DNA from 3 places in the Pseudarthrobacter scleromae genome. Region 2 is predicted to be linked to each of the others. Evidence: riboswitches for the same ligand, from Rfam matches in the RefSeq annotation. Region 2 holds a riboswitch; each other region holds the start of a gene.
The links. Region 2 has a riboswitch for cyclic di-AMP ahead of IEX33_RS18265 (M23 family metallopeptidase). Riboswitches for the same ligand answer to the same signal wherever they lie in the genome.

Region 1 (3,263 bases), on a different contig from region 2:
GACCGACGCCTTGTGCACGAGTGCGGCGGTCTTGTCCCCCACGATCTGCACCACGTTGAGCCCGTGCACGGTGTTGCTCTGGACGGCGTCGAGGGCAACAAAGAACCCCATGTTCGTACCGCCGGTTTTGTATGACTGGGCCGCCAGCGCACCGAGCTCTTTCCTGTGCTGGACAAGGTCAAAGTGAGCCTGCTCGGTCTGTGCCGCCAGGACTTCCACCTTGGCAGATGCAGCCTGCAAAGCCGCGTCCGTCACCGCGTACTCCGCTGCTGCCTGCACCGCGGCGGAGCCTGCGGCCTCGGACTGGTCCTGAAGGGCGGACAGTAAGCCACCTATCCTGGCAATTTCCGCGGTCTTTTTGGCCTCGCTCTCCTTCGCGTCCTGCACCTCCTCCCAGGACGGGAAATCGCCGGGCGGGACCTCCGCAGCACCCGCCGGCGTAAGCCATAGGGTTCCCACCAGCGCAAATGAAAGAAGCGCCGCGGCGAGCCGCGCCCTGGGTTTGGTAACGAACCGGCACATAGTCGGGAAGCCTACCGCCTTCACCCTCAGGTTGAAGGCGGACGTTTCTACATCGTTATGGACCGAAGGCAGTTACGTTGACGGAAAGGGCAGAAGTGCCGGCCTCTTACAAATGCTGGCCGAACCAGGCAAGGGTGTCATTCCACGCGGCCGTCGCCTGGGCTTCGTTGTAGCGGTCGCCGGTGTCGTTATGGAAGGCATGGTCCACGCCGGGGTAGACCGTGAGCTGGTGGACAACACCGGAGGCTGCCAGCGCATCCTTGAGCGCAGGCATTGGCCCGGTGATGCGTTGATCGAGTTCAGCGTAGACCCCGAATACGGCCGCCTTGATGTCCGGTACTTTGGCCAGGTCGGGGGCGGGTCCATAGAACGCCGCAGTTGCCTTCAAGCCGTCCAGTTCGGCGGCCGCCTGCCAGGTGATGCCGCCGCCGAAGCAGTAGCCGGTCATGGCGACGCGGCCACCGTCCACGAAGTCCTGGGCCTGGAGGTACTCCAGTGCTGCCGCAAAGTCGGCCACGTGCCGCTGGGCGCCGGCCTGGGTGAGGGCGCCGGGTACGGCGTCGCGGTCCATGCCGGCCGTCCCACCTTCACGGCTGAGCAGGTCAAGCGCCAGGGCGGCATACCCCTCCTTCGCGAAGCGGCGGGCCACGTCTTCGATGTGGGGCGTCAGCCCGCGGTTCTCATGGCAGATCAACACGGCAGGAGCGCGCCCTTCCTGCTCGGGCCTGGCCAGGTAGGCACTGACGGAGGCGCCGCCGGACGGAAACTGGACGGACGCCGTCGTCAATCCTGGCGCACCCTCAGGGACAGAGAGCGGGCTTTTAGCCCCGGGCACCGCTCCCGACCCCGCAGTCCCGGCAGCGGACGTCGGGGACGTCGGGGACGGTTCCGGGGTGGGCATGGGGTCGGTGCTCCGCGGCACCTCGCTGGGGGTACAACCCACCAGCAGCATCGCCGCCGACGCCGCCGCCATGCTGCCGGTAATGAAAGCAACCCGCCGGGTAAAGGTCCGCTGGCTCAGCGCGCCGGACCGGTAGTCGTCAAAGAATTCCTCAATCAGGTACTTCTCATACTTGCCAAGCTGCGTCACAGTGCCTCCTCGGGGTGACGAACATACTCCTCCCCCAGCCACCTCCGGACAAGGTTCAGCGGCGATCTTTGCCCGTCCTTTATCGCTTTGTGATAAACATCATTGCCCTGCAAAATCGGCGCGCCTGCACTTCGCCCCGGGGGCGCTGTGGCACGCGAAATCCAGTCGATAGCCAAACCGAGAGAATCGCCTCGCATGTTATCCAAATGTGACAATGGGTGCTAAGTCGGGTTATGGTCTTCAAGTGTCCCTCCCAGACGGGACATTCCCCGTCAGAATGCCGAGCCCTGCCACTGACCCGGGAACCAACGCTTTCCAGCTGGCAGGGACGGGGGAACCAAGTTTCCGCGGCCTTTGAAGGCCTTGGGGTTAAGTCGATAGCGCGTCCGTTCCATTCGGAGGTGTTACCGGCCGGGTATCTCCAACCCGAACCCGACAGCTCACCCCGCAGGCATGGGAGAGGCGATCAACTGTGTCAAAAAATTCCACCACTGCCCGTCACCGCGCAACGCCGGCCCGCTCCATCGCGATCGAAGGGCTGGCTGTTTCGGCCAAGTCCCTGGGCCGTCCGGCTCTGGCCGTAGCAGCAGCCTCCGGCATTGCCTTCGGCGTCGGCGCCCCGGCCCACGCCGGTGTGAACGGTCCGGACACCACCGAGACCGCTAGCGTCCAGGCTTCGGCCGCCCCTGCGGCAGCAGTCGCAGCCCCCGCCGCAGCAGCCGGCAACGTCCACACGGTTGTATCGGGCGACACCCTTGGTGCCATTGCGTCGATGCACGGTGTCAGCCTGAATGACGTCCTGTCAGCCAACGGGCTTTCCGTCTCCACGATCATCTACCCCGGTGACCAGATCCAGATTCCCGCCGCGGGATCTGCTCCGGCCGCTCCGGCCGCAGCCTACGTTGCACCGGCTGCAGCACCGGCACCGGCTCCGGTCCAGACCGCTGCTGTTACTACCCCGGCGAACACCGGAATGAACATGTCCTACGCATCAGCCCCGGTTGCAGCCACGGGCAGCGGCGCCGGAGCAGCCATCCTGGCCAACGCCTACGGCCAGGTGGGCCAGATCCAGGACTGCACCGCCATGGTGGAGAAAGCCCTGCGCACGGTCGGCAAGTCGGTCGGCGACCTCGCCCCGGGCCAGTTCTACCAGTACGGCACCACCGTGGGCACCCCCGCTCCCGGTGACCTGGTGATCACCGCCGGCCACGTGGGCGTCTACGCCGGCGACGGCCAGGTTGTCAGCGGCGGCGTGAACGGCAACCAGACCGCCGTTCACTCCATCAGCTGGCTCAGCGGCGCTTCCTTCGTCCGCGTGGCATAGTCACCACGGACACAGGCGCAGCTGGCCCGTAAGGGCCAGGCCACTCCAGATAAAGACGGCAGCCGGGTTCTCCCGGCTGCCGCCTTTGTCATGCTTCCACGGTTGTCATTCTTGATCCGTCCGGAGGCCAGCACCGCCCCGGGTCAGGTACCGCAGAAGGTCCGGTAGGTGCCGAAGTCCTCCGGCGGCCCCTCGGTGTAGCGCTCCAGCCCCGGGCGTTCATGGAACGGGGCCCTCACCACTTCCAGGAAACGGTCGAATGGGCCCATATCCCCCTCCGTGGCGGCCGCCAGCGCTTCCTCCACCAGGTGGTTCCGGGGAATGTAC
Region 2 (3,263 bases):
CCGACGCGGTGGAAGCCGACGCGGTGGAGGCCGTCCGGGTTCCGGAAGCAGTCCGGCTCTCGGATTCGGTCGACTGTGCCCGCACCGGTGCCGGCTTCGGAGCGGCGGTGGTCTTCACCACGGGACGCTCGAAGGAGACGGTGGCGGTGGGTGCTGCGGTCACCGCGAGGGCAGACTGGGCAGACCCGGACTCGGTGGAAGCGGATACGCCGGCGGTGGTGTCCGCGGCGTTGGCAGGCAGGCCCATGCTGAGGATGAGACCGGAAGCGGCTGCGATAACTGCAGCCTGGCGACCTACTGTCCCGGCATTGGCACTAACAGCCTTGGACACGGTGCCCAAGGGGTTGGTACGAACCGATTGCGCACGGTGGCGCGCAGAATGATGGCGTGAAGACACGAAGGTAGCCTCTCCCAATGCCTGCGAGGTGAGCTGTCGGATTCGGATGGGAGTCACCCGGCCACACCGCTTCCAAGGAAGCTTTGCGACTTAACCCCAAGGCCTTCGCTGAAGCAAAGACCAAAATTGGTTCCCCCGCCCCTGCCAGACGATGAAATGCGAACGGACCTTGAGCGGTGGCAGAGCTAGGCAATCCGCACAAGAGCGTCAACTTCGGAAAAGTTGACGCGAGTTAGACGGTACAGCAGTTTTCGTTGAATGTCACATTCAGGTCACGGCAGGTCACGATGATTCGAGAGTGAACCATCATTTGACTACAGCCAGCCGGTGGGATCGACGACTTCGCCGTTGACCTGGACCTCGAAGTGGAGGTGGCAGCCTGTTGAAGCACCTGTGGTGCCACTGAGCGCCAGGACATCGCCGCGGGAGACCGTCTGGCCCTCGGCGACGCTGAAGGAGGAGAGGTGGTTGTACGTGGTTTCCAGGCCGTTGCCGTGGTCCACGACAACCCGGTTTCCGCCACCATACTGGTGCCAGCCCACGAACGTCACGGTGCCGGTGGCTGCTGCAAGGACCGAGGTGCCGCACTGGGCCACGTAGTCCTGGCCGCGGTGGAAGTCACCAGAGCCGCCGGTGATCGGGCTGACCCGGTAACCGAACGGGGAAGCAGTGGACAGCGCGGCCAAAGGGGCTCCGAGGCTTCCGGCAGATGCTGCGCGGGACACGGAACCTGCGGACTGCGCGCTGAGCAGCTGCTTCAGTTTGCCGTCGGGATCGGCCTGGGTCACCACGGCAGAGCGGCTGAAGTCGATCTGTGCGCCGGCCTCGGCCGATACCTGCGGCTGCGGTGTGACAGCCGAAGCTGCCACCGGGGTAACGCTGCCGGCATTGTCTGTAGCCATGACGGGGCTGGTTGCCGGAACGGTCACGGTCAACACCAGCCCGGTGGCGGCCAGCGCGATTCCGGCCTTCTGGCCGATCCCGCTGGCGGAGGCAAATTCCGTGATTTGCCGGAAGGGTCCTCGACGGCGGCGTGCATCACGGTGCGGATCGCGGGGGCGTTCCGTGGTGATGACCTCGACAACGCGCGGCGTTGAAACGGGGGCGGCCGCGCGGCGGCGCCCCTTGGGGGTCTGCATGGACAAGAAGGGTTCCTCTCTGGAAAGCCTGCGAAGTTAGCTGTCGGATTCGGGTCAGAGAGTTCACAGACCCGGTCCGCCTGGGCAAGCTCGGCACAGAGGTATCCCCGGAAGGATCCAACGCTGGAAGAGGCTTGCTGCTGACGGACTTCACCCCAAGGCAGTCCCCCGTCTGCCGGTTGTGGTTCCCCCACCTCTGCCAGTAATGACTCGTGCACCTGATCCGCTGGCAGAGCTCGGCTCCGGATCAGGTAACGCTTTAGTATCTACGCTTGGGTTTTAACTATAGGGCCAGAAGTCCCAAAGTAACAATTCCGTTATCTTTGCCTCTTCTGCCCCAACCGGGGTAGAACGCACGTTTACCGGATGGCAACGAAGACGTGGGCCGCCACTTCCGGCGGCAGCTCCAGGGCGCCCTCTATGCCGGGCACGCGGACCGAAATGTAGTCTCCCACCCGCTCCAGCGAGACTGCGGCCCCGGGGCGGATTCCGCCCTCGTCCAGCTGGACCAGCAGTTCCGGTTCCACCTGGATTGGCTCAGCCAGGCGGCTTACGGTTACCTCGGACGCCGGGCCATAGGACTTCATTGCTTCCAGCAGGCTGATGGCCCCGTCGGCGAAGCCCTGTGATGCCTGGCCGCCGAGGGCAGCCAGGCCGGGGATGGGGTTGCCGTACGGGGACTCCGTTGGGTGGTCAAGCAGCTCGTAGATGCGCCGTTCCACGCGTTCGCTCATGACGTGCTCCCAGCGGCAGGCCTCGTCATGGACGTAGGCCCAGTCCAGGCCGATCACGTCTGCCAGCAGCCGCTCAGCCAGCCGGTGCTTCCGCATCACTTCGGTAGCGCGCTTCCGGCCAACTTCGGTGAGTTCGAGGTGCCGGTCGCCCGAGACCACCACCAGGCCGTCCCGCTCCATCCTGCCAATGGTCTGGGAGACCGTGGGCCCTGAGTGGCGCAGGCGTTCGGCGATCCGGGCGCGGAGGGCCACGATGTTCTCTTCCTCAAGCTCCAAGATGGTCCGAAGGTACATCTCCGTAGTGTCGATCAGATCCGTCATCCAGCTCAGCTCCTCGAGCGCAGTACCTTGCGTTGTCCCACCGTATCGCCTTCCGCGCGACGTAGTCCGTTGGAAAGCTTAGCCTATTTTGACTTTGTCCGAATAGTTGGCGGCCGTCACAACAGGCCGTCTCAATGTCTGGACTATGACGGTGCCGGTTCCCGCCCCAACGCCGGTTCAGGCAGAATGAGGAGGGCCGGAGTTGCAGTCACAGCCGACTGTCCGCCAAGCAACCACCCGTCCGGACCCCAGCCGCGTCCACGCCGAAATTGGAGCACCTGTGAGCGAAAACAGCATCACTATTCCCGCCGACCTCCTGCCCAAGGACGGACGGTTCGGCGCCGGACCGTCAAAGGTCCGGCAGGAGCAGATCGACGCGCTTTCCGCTGCGTCGAAAACCATCCTGGGAACCTCGCACCGGCAGGCTCCGGTAAAGAACCTGGTGGGGTCGGTGCGCGAGGGCCTCAGCCAGTTCTTCCGGGCACCCGAGGGCTATGAGGTGGTCCTCGGCGTCGGCGGTTCCACTGCGTTCTGGGACATCGCCAGCTTCGGCCTGGTGGAGCAGAAGGCCCAGCACCTCTCGTTCGGTGAGTTCGGGTCCAAGTTTGCGGCCGCCACCAACAAGGCGCCCTTCCTGGCTGCCTCCTCCATCATCAAGTCCGAACCAGGTAC
Region 3 (3,263 bases), on a different contig from region 2:
TCCTACCTGCGCAAAAAGGTGGACGCCGTCCACCCGCCGATGATCCACACCGTGCGGGGCGCCGGGTACGTCATCAAGCCGGCGGAGTAGGAAAGCGATGGCGTCCGCGCACAATACGGAGCCGCAGCCCCGGAGCTGGCTGAAGCCCGGCACCTGGCACCTGCGGACCCGCATTGTCCTCCTGGCCATGACCCTGCTGATCGCCATTTGCGGGGCGGTTGGCGTGGCGAGCTATGCCTCGATGGACGCGTTCCTCACCCGGCAACTCGATGAGCAGCTAAGCCAGGCCGCAGCCCGTTCCAACGATCCCGGCCGCCCTCCCTCGGGCGGCTTTAACGGCCGGGATCCCCTGGACGCCCGCGGCCAGAGCGTCGGAACCCTTAACGCCCGGATCCTCAACGGCCAGGTCAACAGCGGCGGTTTCCTCACCTCGAATACGACGCGCTCCCCCTTGTCCACGGAGGACAAACAGGTCCTGCTGGCCCTGCCAGCCAACGTGCAGCCGGTGGACAGGACGCTGTCCACCGGCGACTACCGGCTGGTGGCCATCCAGACCAACTTTGGTGACGTCCTGGTGACAGGACTCCCCCTGGCCGCCAAGGAGAGTACGCTCGCGTCCCTGGTGTGGACGTTCGTTTTCGTCTCACTGGGCGGCCTTCTCCTGATCGGCCTGGTGGGAACCGTACTGATCCGCCGCACCATGAAGCCCCTTGAGCAGCTCTCGGAGGTTGCCACCCGCGTTTCAAAGCTGCCGCTGGATGCCGGCGAGGTGGCGCTTGCGGTGCGCGTGCCGCCGTCGAACTCCAATCCCGCAACGGAGGTGGGCAGCGTGGGCCACGCGCTGAACCTGATGCTGGACAATGTGACCAACGCGCTGCAGGCACGGCAGAAGAGCGAAACCAAGGTCCGGCAGTTCGTGGCGGACGCTTCCCATGAGCTCCGCACGCCGCTGACGGCCATCCGCGGCTATACGGAACTGATGCGGATGACGGAACACTTCACTCCTGACGGGGAGAAGTCGCTGGCCAGGGTGCAAAGCCAGTCCCAGCGGATGACTGCACTGGTGGAGGACCTGCTGCTGCTGGCGCGGCTGGATGAGGGCCAGCCTTTGAAGCTCAGCGAGGTGGACCTGAACCAGCTGGTGGTGGAAGGCGTCAGTGATGAAAAGGTCATGGCGCCCGGGCACACCTGGCGGCTGGAGCTCCCCGACGAGCCTGTTGTGGTGGAAGGGGACCCGTCCCAGCTGCGGCAGGTGCTGATGAACCTGCTGTCCAACGCGCGCAAGCACACGCCGCCGGGGACCACCGTGGTCACCGGGGTGGGGAAGACGCCGGAGGGTGCCGCGGTGGTAACGGTAACGGACGACGGCGGGGGCATTCCGCCGGAGTTCGTGGACCAGGTCTTCGCACGCTTCGCCCGCGCAGACGCAGCCCGGACAGGCAAGGCCAGCGGGCCTGGCGTATCCGGCACTGAAGGAACCAGCGGCCTGGGGCTGTCCATCGTGGAATCCATTGTTGAGGCCCACGGGGGCAAGGTCACGGTGACATCACAGCCCGGCCGCACCCAGTTCGCGCTTCAGCTCCCGCTTGCGCACGGAGAGACGCAAGACGGCGCGCCGTCAGCGTGATCCCTGTTACCAAAATGTGACTTAAGCGCTGCTCTCCTGTACCGTCGATTGGGTGCGGTTCCCGTTCGGGCCGCATATCCGGATGACGCCAAGCTCTGCCGCTTCCCGGATTCCGCTTGAGCATAGGCAGAGGCGGGGGACCCAACAGTCCCGGGCACTCAACTGCCCTTGGGGTTAAGCCAGCACGTGATCTTTCCGTGTGGCCGGATGCCCTCATCCGAACCCGACAGCTAACTCCGCAGGTGTGAGAGGCGATCCATCATGTCTAAGTTCCTTACTAAAGCACGCCCGAAACCAGGCTCTGAAGCCGGTGCCCCGCGCACGTCAGGCAAAACTCCGTCCTTCGGCCAGCGCGCTGCGATCCTCGCAGCGTCCGGCGCCCTTCTTGTAGGTGTTGGAGCCGCGGGCCAGGCTACCGACACCGCAGTGCAGGTGGCAGCCACGGAGACTCAGGCGGCTGAGGCACAGTCGAAGCTGAGCATCGAAAAGAGCGAAATCCAGGCGAACCCGGCCCCCGCTCCTGCGGCTGAGCCGATCAACGTGGTCCCGCAGGCAGCCGAACCGGCCCCTGCTCCCGCTCCCGAGCCTGCACCCGCGCCGGCCCCGGAGCCTGAACCCGCACCTGCGCCTGCCCCCGCTCCGGAGCCTGCACCCGTCGTCGCGGTCAACGACCCCGCAGGGGCACAGGCTTACGCCGCCGGCCAGCTGGCCTCCTACGGCTGGGCCGCGGACCAGATGCAGTGCCTGCAGACCCTGTGGACCAAGGAATCGGACTGGACCACCACGGCCACCAACCCGAGCAGCGGCGCCTATGGCATTGTGCAGTCCCTGCCTGCCGAAAAGATGGCCAGCGCGGGCGCCGACTACCGCACCAATTACCGTACGCAGATCAATTGGGGCCTGAACTACATCCAGGAGCGCTACCAGTCGCCGTGTGGAGCACTGAACTTCCACTACGCCAACAACTGGTACTAAACCGAAGCAGCTTTCCCCTCGCGGTCCAGCGCGTCCCGGCCCGGGATGTACTGGACCGCCCACCGGTTCCCGTCAGGATCGGCGAAGTACACAAAATGGCCCCAGTCCTGCACGTCCACATCGCTGACGTCCACCCCGTTGGCCTTCAGCTGCGCATGGGCGGCCTGGATGTCATTGACCACGAGCTGCAGGTTTGAGCCTGTGCCGGGCGGCGCATCCGTGAGCCCTTCCCCTATGCAGATGGAGCAGGCAGACCCTGGCGGGGTCAGCTGCACGAACCTGATGGAGTCGCTGGGCCGCGCGTCGAAATCGGCGTTGAAGCCCACCTTGTTGACGTAGAAGTCCTTGGCCCGGTCCACATCAGACACGGGCACAAAAACGAGTTCCAGTTTCCAGTCCATGCGCACAGGCTAAGCCTTGCGGCGGGAAGCGGGAAAGGCTTGAGTCCTAGCCTGCGATGCCGTACAGGCGGTCGCCTGCGTCTCCCAGGCCCGGAACGATGTAGGACTTCTCGTTGAGCTTCTCGTCGATGGATGCCAGGACGATGGTGACGTTTGCGCCGGAGAGTTCTTCCTCCAGCTTGGCCAGGCCCTCCGGCGCGGCGAGCAGGCAGATGCACGTGACGTCCGAGGCGCCACGCTTGAACAGGAACTTGATGGCT

Region 1: another riboswitch for cyclic di-AMP. It lies ahead of IEX33_RS08935 (C40 family peptidase); the one in region 2 lies ahead of IEX33_RS18265 (M23 family metallopeptidase).
Region 3: another riboswitch for cyclic di-AMP. It lies ahead of IEX33_RS18770 (aggregation-promoting factor C-terminal-like domain-containing protein); the one in region 2 lies ahead of IEX33_RS18265 (M23 family metallopeptidase).

Annotation. Positions count from the first base shown of each region.
Region 1 covers NZ_BMKV01000003.1:180,281-183,543, reverse strand. The annotation lists gene IEX33_RS08945 (aggregation-promoting factor C-terminal-like domain-containing protein) at 1-459, opposite strand, end outside; gene IEX33_RS08940 (dienelactone hydrolase family protein) at 629-1,612, opposite strand; cyclic di-AMP (ydaO/yuaA leader) riboswitch at 1,912-2,081, shown strand; gene IEX33_RS08935 (C40 family peptidase) at 2,085-2,936, shown strand; gene IEX33_RS08930 (protein adenylyltransferase SelO) at 3,080-3,263, opposite strand, start outside.
Region 2 covers NZ_BMKV01000009.1:50,323-53,585, reverse strand. The annotation lists gene IEX33_RS18270 (C40 family peptidase) at 1-331, opposite strand, end outside; cyclic di-AMP (ydaO/yuaA leader) riboswitch at 402-575, opposite strand; gene IEX33_RS18265 (M23 family metallopeptidase) at 712-1,536, opposite strand; cyclic di-AMP (ydaO/yuaA leader) riboswitch at 1,547-1,763, opposite strand; gene IEX33_RS18260 (metal-dependent transcriptional regulator) at 1,896-2,591, opposite strand; gene serC (phosphoserine transaminase) at 2,872-3,263, shown strand, end outside.
Region 3 covers NZ_BMKV01000010.1:70,555-73,817, forward strand. The annotation lists gene IEX33_RS18760 (response regulator transcription factor) at 1-90, shown strand, start outside; gene IEX33_RS18765 (sensor histidine kinase) at 98-1,627, shown strand; cyclic di-AMP (ydaO/yuaA leader) riboswitch at 1,721-1,883, shown strand; gene IEX33_RS18770 (aggregation-promoting factor C-terminal-like domain-containing protein) at 1,889-2,602, shown strand; gene IEX33_RS18775 (glyoxalase superfamily protein) at 2,599-3,003, opposite strand; gene upp (uracil phosphoribosyltransferase) at 3,050-3,263, opposite strand, start outside.